2 regions of the Devosia albogilva genome follow, and region 2 is predicted to be linked to the other one. Evidence: predicted binding sites of a transcription regulator. Region 2 holds the regulator's gene; the other holds the start of a gene.
What was found. Region 2 encodes PhoB, which activates phosphate uptake and scavenging genes when phosphate is short. Its sites were predicted from a motif close to TGTCATNNANCTGTCAT; they were not measured.
Positions count from the first base shown of each region.

Region 1: the regulator PhoB is predicted to act here: its motif matches at 1,665-1,681, upstream of ACFSX5_RS02110 (PhoX family protein).

Region 1 covers NZ_JBHUNP010000001.1:401,260-407,677, forward strand. The annotation lists gene ACFSX5_RS02110 (PhoX family protein) at 1-1,584, opposite strand, end outside; gene ACFSX5_RS02115 (YcjX family GTP-binding protein) at 1,768-3,210, shown strand; gene ACFSX5_RS02120 (YcjF family protein) at 3,207-4,220, shown strand; gene ACFSX5_RS02125 (2Fe-2S iron-sulfur cluster-binding protein) at 5,608-5,928, opposite strand; gene ACFSX5_RS02130 (NAD(P)/FAD-dependent oxidoreductase) at 6,168-6,418, opposite strand, start outside.
Region 2 covers NZ_JBHUNP010000001.1:607,970-614,387, reverse strand. The annotation lists gene ACFSX5_RS03095 (MFS transporter) at 1-978, shown strand, start outside; gene ACFSX5_RS03090 (DUF1127 domain-containing protein) at 1,063-1,311, opposite strand; gene ACFSX5_RS03085 (class I SAM-dependent methyltransferase) at 1,384-2,475, opposite strand; gene ACFSX5_RS03080 (GlxA family transcriptional regulator) at 2,605-3,603, shown strand; gene phoB (phosphate regulon transcriptional regulator PhoB) at 4,039-4,740, opposite strand; gene phoU (phosphate signaling complex protein PhoU) at 4,977-5,687, opposite strand; gene pstB (phosphate ABC transporter ATP-binding protein PstB) at 5,711-6,418, opposite strand, start outside.

The DNA.
Region 1 (6,418 bases), 210 kb from region 2:
GCTGGAGAAGGTGGCACCGACCTCGGCGATGGACGGGTCACCGCACTTGAGCAGCACCTCCCAGGTGCCGGTGGTGGCGGCGAAATCCCCATCCGCCTCGGCGATTTCGATGATGTGGCCGAAGGCGTTCTCGGCGCGCGGATTGACGCCATCCACCTGCTCGGCCGTGCGGCGGGTGTTGTTGGTCAGCATGACATAGACCTTGCCGTTGACCCCGTTGGGTTGGATGTCCTCGGGGCGGTCCATCTTGGTGGCGCCGAGCAGGTCCGCGGCGCGGCGGGTCTCGATGACGATATCGGCCTGCGAGCCGAAGCCGTTCTCCTCGGTCAGCGGCCCTTCGCCATGGACCAGCGGCAGCCACTCCATGGAACCGTCCTCGGCGAAGCGGGCGACATAGAGCGTGCCTTCGTCGAGCAGGTCCATATTGGCGGCGCGGTCGTCGGGGTTGTAGCTGCCGGCGGTGACGAACTTGTAGACATAGTCGAAGCGCTCGTCGTCGCCGAGATAGAACACCACCCGGCCGTCCTTGTTGACGATCGACTCGGCGCCCTCATGCTTGAAGCGGCCGAGCGCGGTGCGCTTCTTGGGCATCGTATTCGGGTCCATCGCGTCGACCTCGACGATATAGCCGAATCGGTTCGGCTCGTTCGGCTCCTTGGAGATGTCGAACCGGTCGTAGAAATTGGCCCATTCATACGAGCCTTCCGGAATGCCCAGCCGGTCGTAGTTGGCAGCCTCGGGGTGGTCGGCCGGCAACTCGCCGCTGAAATAGCCGTGGATGTTCTCCTCGGCCATGATGTAGGTGCCCCAGGGGGTGACACCGCCGGCGCAGTTGTTGATGGTGCCGAACACCCTGGTGCCGGTCGGATCGGCATTGGTCTTGAGCCGGTCGTGCCCGGCAGCCGGACCGGTGATTTCCATTTCGGTATTGGCGGTGATGCGGCGATTGAGAGCGCCTTCCTTGACCACCTGCCACTTGCCGTCGACCTTGCGGATTTCCACGATGGTGCCGCCGTGGGCGGCGAGTTCGACGTCGACCTGCTCCTTGGTCAGCGGGTTCATGGTCATCTCGCCCTCGACCAGCGTCACGAGGCCGGGGAACATCAGATGCGGGTTGGTGTATTCGTGGTTGACCACCAGCAGGCCGTGCTCGGACGAGCCTTCCAGCGGGATATAGCCGACATAGTCGTTGTTGTAGCCGAACTGGCGTTCCTGCGCGGCTGCTGTCTGCGCCGTCGGGTCGAACTCGGGCGCATCGGGGAACAGGCCATCGCCCCAGCGCAGCAGGATGTCGGCGTCATAGCCCTCGGCGACGTGGTGGGTCTCGTCGATGCCGGCCTCCACCTCGGTGAAGGAGAAGGCCGAGCCGCCTTCCTGCGCGCGGGCCGGACGGGCGCTCAGCAGCGCCAGCGGGCTGACGGTCGCGGCAATGGCGGACACCGCCAGCGAGCCGGCCAGGAAGCCGCGGCGCGAGAAGCGGGCGATGATCAGCTCGCCCATGGTCGGGTTGGCGCTGTGGTTGCGCGGTTCGGCGTCGGCGGCCTCGAGTTGCGAGGTCTTGAAGATGGGCGTCTGGTCGGTCATCGCGATGCTCCTCAACAGCATGTTCGGTGCGAACTGGGAGCGGATGTATTGGCGGCCTTCGACAGCCGGGCGACAGTTCCGTGACGGTTCGGCGACAATGCACAGCCCCGTCGGCAGGGCGCCAAGCCCTTGCAACGGGCGCAGAACCGCCTACCTTCCACCCAGCCGAGGAGACCACTGCGCTTGCCCCAACCTCCGACCACGATCGTCGATGAACTGGGCATCGCCCTCGCCAATCTCGCCGACAACGCCACCGGCGCTTTCGTGCCGACCCTGCGGCTCGGGGTGACGGGTCTCAGCCGGGCCGGCAAGACCATCTTCATCACCGCGCTGGTGCACAACCTGCTCACCATGGGGCGGCTGCCCGGCTTCGCCGCCTTCGCCGAGGGAAGGTTCATCGGCGCGCGCCTGGCCGAGTATCCCGACGCCACCATTCCCCGCTTCGCCTATGAGCAGCATCTGGCGACGCTCACCGGCCGTCCCCCCGAATGGCCCGAGGGCACGCGGCGGATCTCGCAATTGCGGCTGGTGCTGAAGTTCCAGTCTGGCAAATGGCTCTCCGGCTGGCGCGGCCCGGCGTCGCTCAACCTCGATATCGTCGATTATCCCGGCGAGTGGCTGCTCGACCTGCCGCTTCTCGGCCTCAGCTATGCAGAGTGGAGCCGCGAGGCGCTGGAGCGGGCAGAGGGACACGGTGCCGAGGCTGCTGGCTTCCTCGAAGCTCTGGGTGGCGTCGATCCGCTCGCCGAGGCCAGCGACCTTGCCGCCGAGCATCTGGCCCTCGCCTTCACCGACTATCTGCGCCAGAGCCGCGAACTCGGCGCCATGTCGACGCTGCCGCCGGGGCGGTTCCTGATGCCGGGCGACCTCGAGGGCTCCCCTGCCCTGACCTTTGCGCCGCTGCCGCCGCAGCAGGCCGCCCGTAACGGCACGCTCTACGCGATGCTGGAACACCGCTACGAGGCCTACAAGGACCGGGTGGTGCGCCCCTTCTTCCGCGACCACTTCGCCCGGCTCGACCGGCAGGTGGTGCTGGTGGATACGCTCAAGGCGCTGAACGCCGGCCCGGCCGCCGTGGCGGACCTCGAAACGGCACTGACAGCAGTGCTGGCCTGCTTCCGCCAGGGCGACGTCAACCCGCTGCTGCGCCCCTTCAGCAAGCGCATCGACCGCATCCTGTTCGTCGCCACCAAGGCCGACCACGTCCACCACACCAGCCACGACCGGCTGGAGGCGATCCTCAACCGCCTCGTCGCTGATGCCGCGCGGCGCGCCCGCTTTGCCGGTGCCGAGAGCCGCTCGCTGGCGGTCGCCGCCATCCGGGCCACGGCCGAGGGCACCATCAACGAGGGCGGCGAAACCCTGCCGGCGCTGATCGGCACGCCGGTGGCCGGCGAAGAGCTGGACGGCATCACCTATGACGGCAAGACGGAAATCGCTTTGTTCCCCGGCGACTTGCCGGCCGATCCGGATTCTGCACTGAAGGGTGAGCCGCCGGTGATGCTCAACTTTCTGCGCTTCGCCCCGCCCTCGAGGCTCGAGCGCAATGCCGCCGGCGATGTGGTGCTGCCCCATATCCGTTTCGACCGCGCCATCGACTACCTGATCGGAGATTGGCTGGCATGAAGCGCCCCGTAGCCCGCCCCGTCGGCAACAGCGACACCGCCTCCACCGACCCCGTGCGGATGCCGCGCGCCTTCACGCCCGAGCGGGCGGAGGTGACAGAAGCGAGTTTCGAGCCGGTCGAGGAAGCGCCCCTGGTGTCCCCCTCCATGCCCAGAATGGGCTGGCTCGGCCGCATCGCCTGGGCGACCGGCGGGGCGTTGGTCGCGACGGGCATCGGCCTTGCCGCCGACCGGCTGATCCGCGACCTGTTCGCCACCCAACCCTGGCTCGGCTATGTTGGGCTCGGCCTGCTCGGCGCATTCGTCGTCGCGGTGCTGGCGCTGGTGCTGCGCGAGATGCTGGCGCTGCGCCGCCTGCGCGTGCTCGACGCGCTCCGCGCCGACGCCGAGGCAGCCATCGCCGGCAATGACCGCAAGGCCGCTGGAGCCGTCGCCGACACCCTGCTCGGCATCTATGGCGGGCGCGCCGACCTGGCTCGCGCCCGCACCGAGACCGAAGGGCACCTGCCGCATCTGTTCGATGGTACCGAGGTCGTGGCCCTCACCGAACGGAGCCTGCTCGCCCCGCTCGATGCCCGGGCCAGGGCGCTCACCGCCGCTTCGGCCCGCCGCGTGGCGCTGGTGACCGCCGTCTCCCCACGCGCACTGATCGACATCGCCTTCGTAATTTATGAAAGCGTGCGGCTGGCCGGTTCCATCGCCCGCCTCTACGGCGCCCGCCCCGGCTTCTTCGGCTCCTGGCGCCTCACCGGCGCCGTCCTCAGCCACCTCGCCGTCACCGGCGGCCTCGTGCTGACCGACGGCCTTGTCGAGCAACTGGTGGGCCAGGGCCTCGCGGCCAAACTCTCCGCCCGCCTCGGCGAGGGCGTCGTCAACGGCCTGATGACCGTACGCGTCGGCATCGCCGCCATCCGCGTCGTCCGCCCCCTGCCCTACCACACCCAAAAGCCGCCCACGGTGCGGGACTTCATCCCGGCGCTGACCAACGTAGTGAAGGACGCGGCAACCTAAGGCCCTGCGTCCGCCCACACTCGATGTTACCCCGGCCCCTGGGTCCCGTCGCGCCCGAGGGCAAGCTCTTGAGCCGTCAAGTAAGGCCCCGCGGCCGCCCCACCGCCGATGTCACCCCGGCCTTGGGCCCGCAACGTAAGGCCCCCGCGACCACCTCACACTCGATGTCACCCCGGCCTTGAACCGGGGCCCATCTCGAGATGCCTGCACGGCCGCCAGATGTCGTGTCGGCACCTCAGGATGGATCCCCGCTTCCGCGGGGATGACACCGAGGGTGTGGCGAGTAGCAACCCAAGAACACGAGCAACCACTGGTGCCGTGTTCATCGTCTCCCTCCCCCTTGTGGGGAGGGATCAAGGGTGGGGGATCGACGCATCGACCCACGCAGGCTACGCCGCCAGCTTCTCCGCCATCGCCTCGCGGGACGCAAGACCTTTGCAGCCCGCCCACACTCGATCTCACCCCGGCCCCCGGGTCGCGTCGCGCCCGAGGGCAAGTTCTTGAGCCGGGTCCCATCCTGAGATGGCACCACCTGCCGCTAGATGTCGTGTCCGCACCTCAGGATGGATCCCCGCTTGCGCGGGGATGACACCGAGGGTGTGGCGAGTAGCAAGTGCCCAAGAACACGAGCAACCACTGGTGCCGTGTTCATCGTCTCCCTCCCCCTTGTGGGGAGGGATCAAGGGTGGGGGATCGACGCATCGACCCACGCAGGCTACGCCGCCAGCTTCTCCGCCATCGCCTCGCGGGACGCAAGACCTTTGCAGCCCGCCCACACTCGATCTCACCCCGGCCCCCGGGTCGCGTCGCGCCCGAGGGCAAGCTCTTGAGCCGGGTCCCATCCTGAGATGGCACCACCTGCCGCTAGATGTCGTGTCCGCACCTCAGGATGGATCCCCGCTTGCGCGGGGGCTTCGAGCCGGCCGCAGGCGAAATCGCTCCGGTGGAGCGATTTCAGGCGAGAAGGCCATGAGGCTGTGCCCGAATGGCTGACAGCCGATGGGTTGGCACAGATCGTGCGCCACATCTGGCTCACGAGGGGCACGATACTGCAACACCCCCGATGTCACCCCGGCCCCCGGGTCGCGTCGCGCCCGAGGGCAAGCTCTTGAGCCGGGGCCCATCCTGAGATCTCACCACCTGCCGCCAGATGTCGTGTCGGCACCTCAGGATAGCTCCCCGCTTCCGCGGGAATGACACCGAGGGTGTGGCGAGTAGCAAGTGCCAAGAACACGAGCAACCACTGGTGCCGTGTTCATCGTCTCCCTCCCCCTTGTGGGGAGGGATCAAGGGTGGGGGATCGACGCGGGGATGACAATCGAGTTCGTGACGCCGGCTTGGGCGCGCCGCCGGTATGCCGCACCCCCGCCACGATGCAAGGGCCGCCTCAGTCCTTGCTGGCGCTGGCAGCGAGGGTGAGCTTGAGGCCGTCGAGCGCATCGCTGCACAGGATCTGGCAGGAGAGGCGCGAGTTGGAGCGGACATCGCCGACGGTGTCGAGCATCTCCTCTTCCTCCTCACTGGGGACGCCAACGGTCGCGAGCCAGTCCTGGTCGACATAGACATGGCAGGTGGCACAGCTCAGCCCGCCGCCGCACTCGGCCTTGATGTTGAGGCCCCAATCGCGGATGACCTCCATCACCCGCCAGCCCTCGAGCCCTTCGAGCTCATGGGTTTCGCCGGCCTGGTCGGTGACGTGGATCTTCATCGGGCGCTCCTCAACAACAGGCCGTGGTTAGCTGCCGCACCGTGGTGAGGCAAGGGGACGAACGTCGCGCCAGTCCGTCGTTCATATCGCAAACGCATCCACACCCCCGATTGTCATCCCCGCGAAAGCGGGGACCCATCCTGAGATCTCAAGATGGTCCCCGGCTCAAGAGCTTGCCCGCGCGCGACGCGACCCTGCGGCCGGGGTGACACCGATTATGTGGCGAGCGACCGCGCCGCCTAAACCACCCCAAGCTTCTTCTGCAGCTTGGTGGAGCTGGTGGTGTACTGGAACACCACGCGCTCGTCGGGGGAGATGATCTTCTTGGCGGCCTGGGCCATCAGCGCGGCCTCGTGGAAGCCCGAGAGAATGAGCTTGAGCTTGCCCGGGTACCAGTTGATGTCGCCGATGGCGAACACGCCGGGCACTGAGGTCTCGAATTTCTCGGTGTCGACGACGATGGTGTTGTCGTTCAGTTCGAGACCCCAGT
Region 2 (6,418 bases):
TATGTATCGCTGTCGCCGAACCTGACCACGGTACTGTTCCGCAGCTTCCTGTTCGGCTTGTCGGCCGTCGCGATCCTGGCGCTCTTACCGTCGGTGGCGGCAACCTATGTGGGCGGCAGCGCGCTGGCCTATGGCACGCTGCTCGGCTCGTTCGGCCTGGGCGCGATCGGCGGGGCGTTTCTCAACGGCATCGTGCGCGAGCGCTTCAGCAACGAGGTGATCGTCCGCCTCGCCTGCGTCGGCTTTGCGCTCAGCAGCGCCGGGCTCGGTTTCAGCCGCGACCTGGTGCTGAGCCATCTGGTGCTTCTGCCGGCGGGAGCGTGCTGGGTGCTGTCGCTGTCGCTGTTCAATGTCTCGATCCAGCTCAGTTCGCCGCGCTGGGTGGTGGGGCGGGCGCTATCGCTCTACCAGACCGCCACCTTCGGCGGCATGGCGCTGGGAAGCTGGGTCTGGGGCGTGGGCGCCGACGCCTGGGGGCCGAGCATCGCGCTGGCGCTGTCGGGCACCGGCATGCTGGTGTGCGCGCTTGTGGGCTTCCGCCTGCCGCTGCCGCAGTTCAGCGCGCGCGACCTCAACCCGCTCAACACTTTCAACGAGCCGATCATCCGGCTCGATCTGAGGCCGCGCAGCGGGCCGATCATGGTGATGATCGACTATGTGATCGCCCAGGAGGACGTGCCGCGTTTCCTGCAACTGATGGCGGAGCGGCGAAAAATCCGCATTCGCGACGGGGCGCGGCAATGGGGGCTGCTGCGCGACCTCGAGCACCCGGAGGTGTGGACCGAAAGCTACCACGCGCCGACCTGGGTCGACTATCTCCGACACAACATGCGGCGCACCAAGGCCGACGCCGAGAACATCGAGCTGATCCGCAAGCTGCACCGGGGGGAAACGCCACCCAAGGTGCGGCGGATGATCGAGCGGCAGACTGTTCCGCTCAGGGACGACACGCCGCTGAGGGACACGCCGGAGGTCTAGGCGGCGGCATCTGCAGTTATCTCTCGCGGGCTCAGCCGCTTCCGCCCGCGAGAGAATAGTGGCCCGGCGACATGGGAGAGGGTTCTAGCGACCAGCGCGCTTGCGGATGGGCTGCAGCAGGACTCCGGGGGCGCGGTGCTCATTGAGTGCGTCGCGCACGTCCAGGGGATCGATGCCGATGTCGTAGAGCAGCCGTTCGTCGAGACGCGACAGTTCGATGTAGTGCCGGGCGGGGCGGGCGTGACGGCGCCAGACGATCCGCAGGGCGCGCAGCCAGGAGGGCCGGCGGAGGCGTGCTCCGGCCGCGCCCGGGCGTAAGGGATTGGCAACCAAGGCCATTGGGTACTCCTGTGGTTCGAGGTGGTGGTCGGGGAGGCGGCGGCTTGTTCGACCGCCGGGATCCATTCAGCGGGCGACGAAATAGGCGTTGAAGGGATCGTGCGGCAGGCGCGACACCTGCACCTCACCAAAGCCGGCGTCCCGGAGCATCGTCTCGGCGAGTTCGACGCCCCACATGGTGCCTAGCGCTTCGCCGCCCTGTCCCAGTGACACCGGCATGCAGTGCATCACCGACATCATGTAGAGAAACGAGCCGATCGGATGGGTCAGGTTCTGCTCGAGCCGACTTGAGCCGCCGAACTCGACCATCAGCATCAACCCGTCGCGCCGCAGCGCCTGCCGGGCCTTGCGGAGGACATCGAGCGGGCTCTTCTGGTCGTGCACGGCATCGAAGGCGAGGACCAGATCGAAGGCGCCGAGCCGGTCGACGGCCGCCAGATCCTGTTGCCGGAAGACGAGATTGCCGACGCCGATCCGTGCGGCCTCCTGCTGCGTTTCGCTGAAGGCATCGGCGCAGAGATCGAGGCCGACGAAGCGGCTCCGGGGGAAGCGCTGGGCCAGCATCAGCACCGCCCGTCCGGCACCACAGCCGAGGTCGACCACGTCGATGCCATCCTCCAGCCGCTGCCGGAGCCCGGGGACGATCGGCAGCACCTGATCGACGAACGGCTTGACGATGGATTGGTGGCTGGCCTCGGCCATCACCTCGTGGAAGCGGTCGTAATGGTGGTAGCAAAGCCCGCCACCGTGTCGGAAGCGGTCGACGACCTCGTCCTCGAGCGCCCCGACGACGGCGACGAACTGTGCGATCACCGCCAGGTTCTTCATGGCGCCGTCGCGAGTCAGGAATGCCGCGTGTTCGGGCGGCAGAGTGTAGCTGCGATCGGCCGGCGTGTAGTCGACGATCCTGGCGGTGGTCATCACCGCCAGCCACTCGCGCACATAGCGCTCGTTGAGCCCGGCGACGGCGGCGAGGGCTGCGGAGGTGGCGGGGGAATGGCGCGCAAGATGGTCGAACAGCCCGGTGCGATGGCCGATCGAAGCCATGAGGGCGACGGCCGCGCCGTTGATGGTGCCGAGCATCTGCCCGGCGAACGCCTTGGCCTTGCCCTCGTCGAAGGAAACGTCGTGCCGCACTGCGGCTTCTGCGGTCTGCATGGTTTGTCTGCCTCTGGTCTCAAAGAAGAGGCGCTGCATCTACCGCTGCCCCGGCGAAGGCGTTAGGATCGGTTCGGCAGGAAACGGTCCAATTCGGAAGTGACAGAGGTGGTGGAGCAGCCATTGACCGTGGTGGTGATCGGCACGCCGGAGGCGGGCGCCTCCGGCACCATGGCCATTCTGGACGTGCTGACCTCGGTGGGACGGGGTTGGGAGCGGCTGCACAACCAGCCGGTGCAAGCCCCACGCTTCCGCCCGCTGCTGTTGACCCTGGATGGCCAGCCCTACCGACTGCCGAACGGCACGACCATCACGCCGCATGGCCGGTTGGACGAGGCGCCGATCCCCGACATCGTCATCGTGCCGGAACTGATCCTCGACCGGCGCGCCACCTTGCCGGACACCTACCCATGGCTCGCCGAGTGGATACGCGGGGCCTATGAAGGCGGAGCGATCGTTGCGTCCGTGTGTTCGGGGACGCTGTTGCTGGCGCTCACCGGCCTGCTCGACGGTGAGGATGCGACGACCCATTGGGGGTTTTGCGATGCCATGGCCATGCGGTTCCCGCGCGTGCGGATCCGGAAGGAGCGGGTGCTCGTTCCCGCGGGTGAAGGCCACCGCATCATCACGGCGGGCGGCGCCTCCTCCTGGTACGATCTGCTGCTCTATCTGGTTGCCCGCTTCAGCGGTGCGGAAGCCGCGCGCCAGGTCGCCAAGACCTACCTGGTGCAGGCACACAACGAGGGGCAGTTGCCCTATGCCGGACTGACGGCCCGCCGCCAGCACGACGATCAGATGGTCGCCGACGCCCAGCTCTGGCTGGCCGACAACTATGCGCGGGCCAATGTGGTGAGAGTGCTCGCGGCGCGCAGCGGCCTGACGGAACGCGCTTTTCTCAACCGGTTCAGGGCGGCGACGGGGCTATCGCCCATGGAGTATGTTCAAATCCTGCGGGTGGAGGAGGCAAAGCACCTGCTCGAGACCTCCGACCTGCCGCTGGACGAGCTTGCCGGGGAGGTGGGCTATCTGGAGCCGGCCAGCTTCCGCCGCATCTTCCGTCGCCTGGTGGGTCTGTCCCCGTCCGAGTACCGGCGCCGCAATCTGCTGCCTGCTGCTGTGATGATGTGAGAGGTCTGCCCTGGGCGACACGCTGCCCGAGCTGATTATTCGCTTCCGCCCGCCCTGGCCGGCCGCAAACAGGCAGACACAGCGCGGTTGGGTTGCTGGCAATAGGAGGACGTCGGACCCGTAGCCGTCTCCTGTCACTGCGTCCTCCATTCAGTGGTGCGGCAGAGACATGGTCGCCGCCCTGCCACGGCGCCGCACCCGTTCGGGTGGGTGGGGGAGGGGCTGGGGCAGGAGCGCAAAGGCAAGAGATCGGCTTGTCGCGATCCTGCAGGGTCGGCGCCAGGGGAGCCAACCTGCTGCCGCAGGAGCATCATCAGCTTCGTGTTGTGGCAGCACGGATGCAGCATGGACCGGCCGTGGAGTGGCCTCTCCTGGGGAACCCCCACCTAGCCTCCCCCGCGAGCGGGGGAGGGACGCGGCGGTGGGCGGGGAGAGTTAGGCGACTTGCCCGAAGCGTTCGTCGAAGGCGTAGCCGGCGCCGCGGACGGTGCGGATGGGGTCGGGGTCGCGGCCGCGATTGATGGCGCGGCGGAGGCGGCCGATGTGGACGTCGACGGTGCGCTCGTCGACATAGACGTCGTTGCCCCAGACGCCGTCGAGCAGCTGCTCGCGGGAGTAGACGCGGCCGGGATGGCGCATGAGGTATTCGAGCAGGCGGTATTCGGTGGGGCCGAGATGGACGTCGCGATTGCCGCGGCGGACGCGGTGGGTGGTGCGGTCGAGCTCGAGATCGCCCAGCTTGAGGGCGGCGGTGACGAGGTTGGGGCTGGCCCGGCGCAAGAGGGCGTGGATGCGGGCGATGAGCTCGGGGACGGAGAAGGGCTTGACGATGTAGTCGTCGGCGCCGGTGGTGAGGCCGCGCACGCGCTCTTCTTCCTCGCCGCGGGCGGTGAGCATGATGATGGGGACGCGGGCGGTTTCCTCGCGGGCGCGGAAGCGGCGGCAGAGTTCGATGCCGGAGACTTCGGGCAGCATCCAGTCGAGCAGGATCAGGTCGGGAAGCTTCTCCTGGATGTGCTGGATGGCTTCGTCGCCCGTCTCGGCGGTGGCGACGCGGAAGCCCTCTGCCTCGAGATTGTAGCGCAGGAGGATGGTGATATCGGCTTCGTCTTCGACGACGAGAATGGTGGCGGGCATGGTTTGCTCCGTCTAGAGCCAGCGCACTTGCTCCTGAAGGGGAGGGAGGGCGGTGTTGTGGGTCACCCTTCAGGGGAAAGCGGGTGGATCGATATAGCGCCTTGAAGGGGGCCCCCCACCCCCGGCCCCTCCCCTCAAGGGGGAGGGGAGGAAAGGCGCCGACAGTTCTGTTGCTGGGACACCCCCACCTCACCTCCCCCTGAAGGGGGAGGGGGCGGAGAGATCAGTGTTGTGGGTCAGGCCTTGATCTGGACGCGGTGGAGTTCCTGGACTTCGCTGGTGAGCTGCTTTCCGGTCTGGAGATAGTAGGCGCGCTCGGCGATGTTGGTGGCGTGGTCGCCGATGCGCTCGAGGCTCTTGGCGCAGAACAGGAGCTGGGTGCAGGGGGTGATGTTGCGCGGGTCTTCCATCATGTAGGTGAGCAGTTCGCGGAACAGCGAGGTGTGCATGGCATCGACCTCGTCGTCGCGGTTGCAGACGTCGATGGCGCCGGCGGAGTCGCGGTTGGCATAGGCATCGAGGGCGCCCTTGACCTGGCGCTGCACCAGCGCGGTCATGTTGCGGACCCCGTTGTAGAAGGTGGGCTGGAGATTGAGCCCGTCGAGCTTCAGCGAGCGGCGGGCCAGTTGCTTGGCCATGTCGCCGACGCGTTCGAGGTCGTTGGCGACGTGGATGGCGGTGATTATGGCGCGCAGGTCCGAGGCCATGGGCTGGCGGCGGGCGATCATGGAGACGGCCATGTCGTCGATGCGGCGCTGCATGTCGTCGATGCGCTGGTCGGCGATGATGGTGAGGTCGGCCAGTTCGCGGTCGAGCTTGAGCAGGGCCTTGGTGCCGTTCTCGATGGCGAGTTCGACCTGGCCGCCCATCTCGGCAATGGACTGGGCGAGGGTGTTTAGCTCCTCGCTATAGGCGGTGACGATGTGGTCGGTACCGGGGGCGGCCATGTGCTGTCTCCTCAGGTCCGCGATCAGCCGATGCGGCCCATGATGTAGTCCTGGGTCTGCTTGTTCACCGGGTTGGTGAAGATCTCTTCGGTGTCGCCCTGCTCGATCAGATTGCCGAGGTGGAAGAAGGCGGTCTTCTGCGACACGCGGGCCGCCTGCTGCATCGAGTGGGTGACGATGACGATGGTGTAGTTTTCGCGGAGCTCGTCGATGAGTTCCTCGATGATGGCGGTGGCGATCGGGTCGAGCGCCGAGCAGGGCTCGTCCATCAGGATGACCTCGGGGCCGACAGCAATGGCGCGGGCGATGCAGAGGCGCTGCTGCTGGCCGCCGGAGAGGCCGGTGCCGGGCTCGTTGAGGCGATCCTTCACCTCCTCGAACAGGCCCGCCTTGCGGAGGGAGGAGACGACGATCTCGTCGAGTTCGGCCTTGTTGCGGGCGAGGCCGTGGATGCGCGGGCCGTAGGCGACGTTGTCGTAGATCGACTTGGGGAAGGGATTGGGCTTCTGGAACACCATGCCGACGCGGGCGCGCAGTTCCACCACGTCGAGGCTGGGATCGTAGATATCCTCGCCGTCGAGCTTGATGGTGCCGCCGACCTTGGCGCCTTCGATGGTGTCGTTCATGCGGTTGATGCAGCGCAGGAAGGTCGACTTGCCGCAGCCGGAGGGACCGATGAAGGCGGTGACGGCGCGGTCGGGGATGTCGATGGAGATGCCGAACAGCGCCTG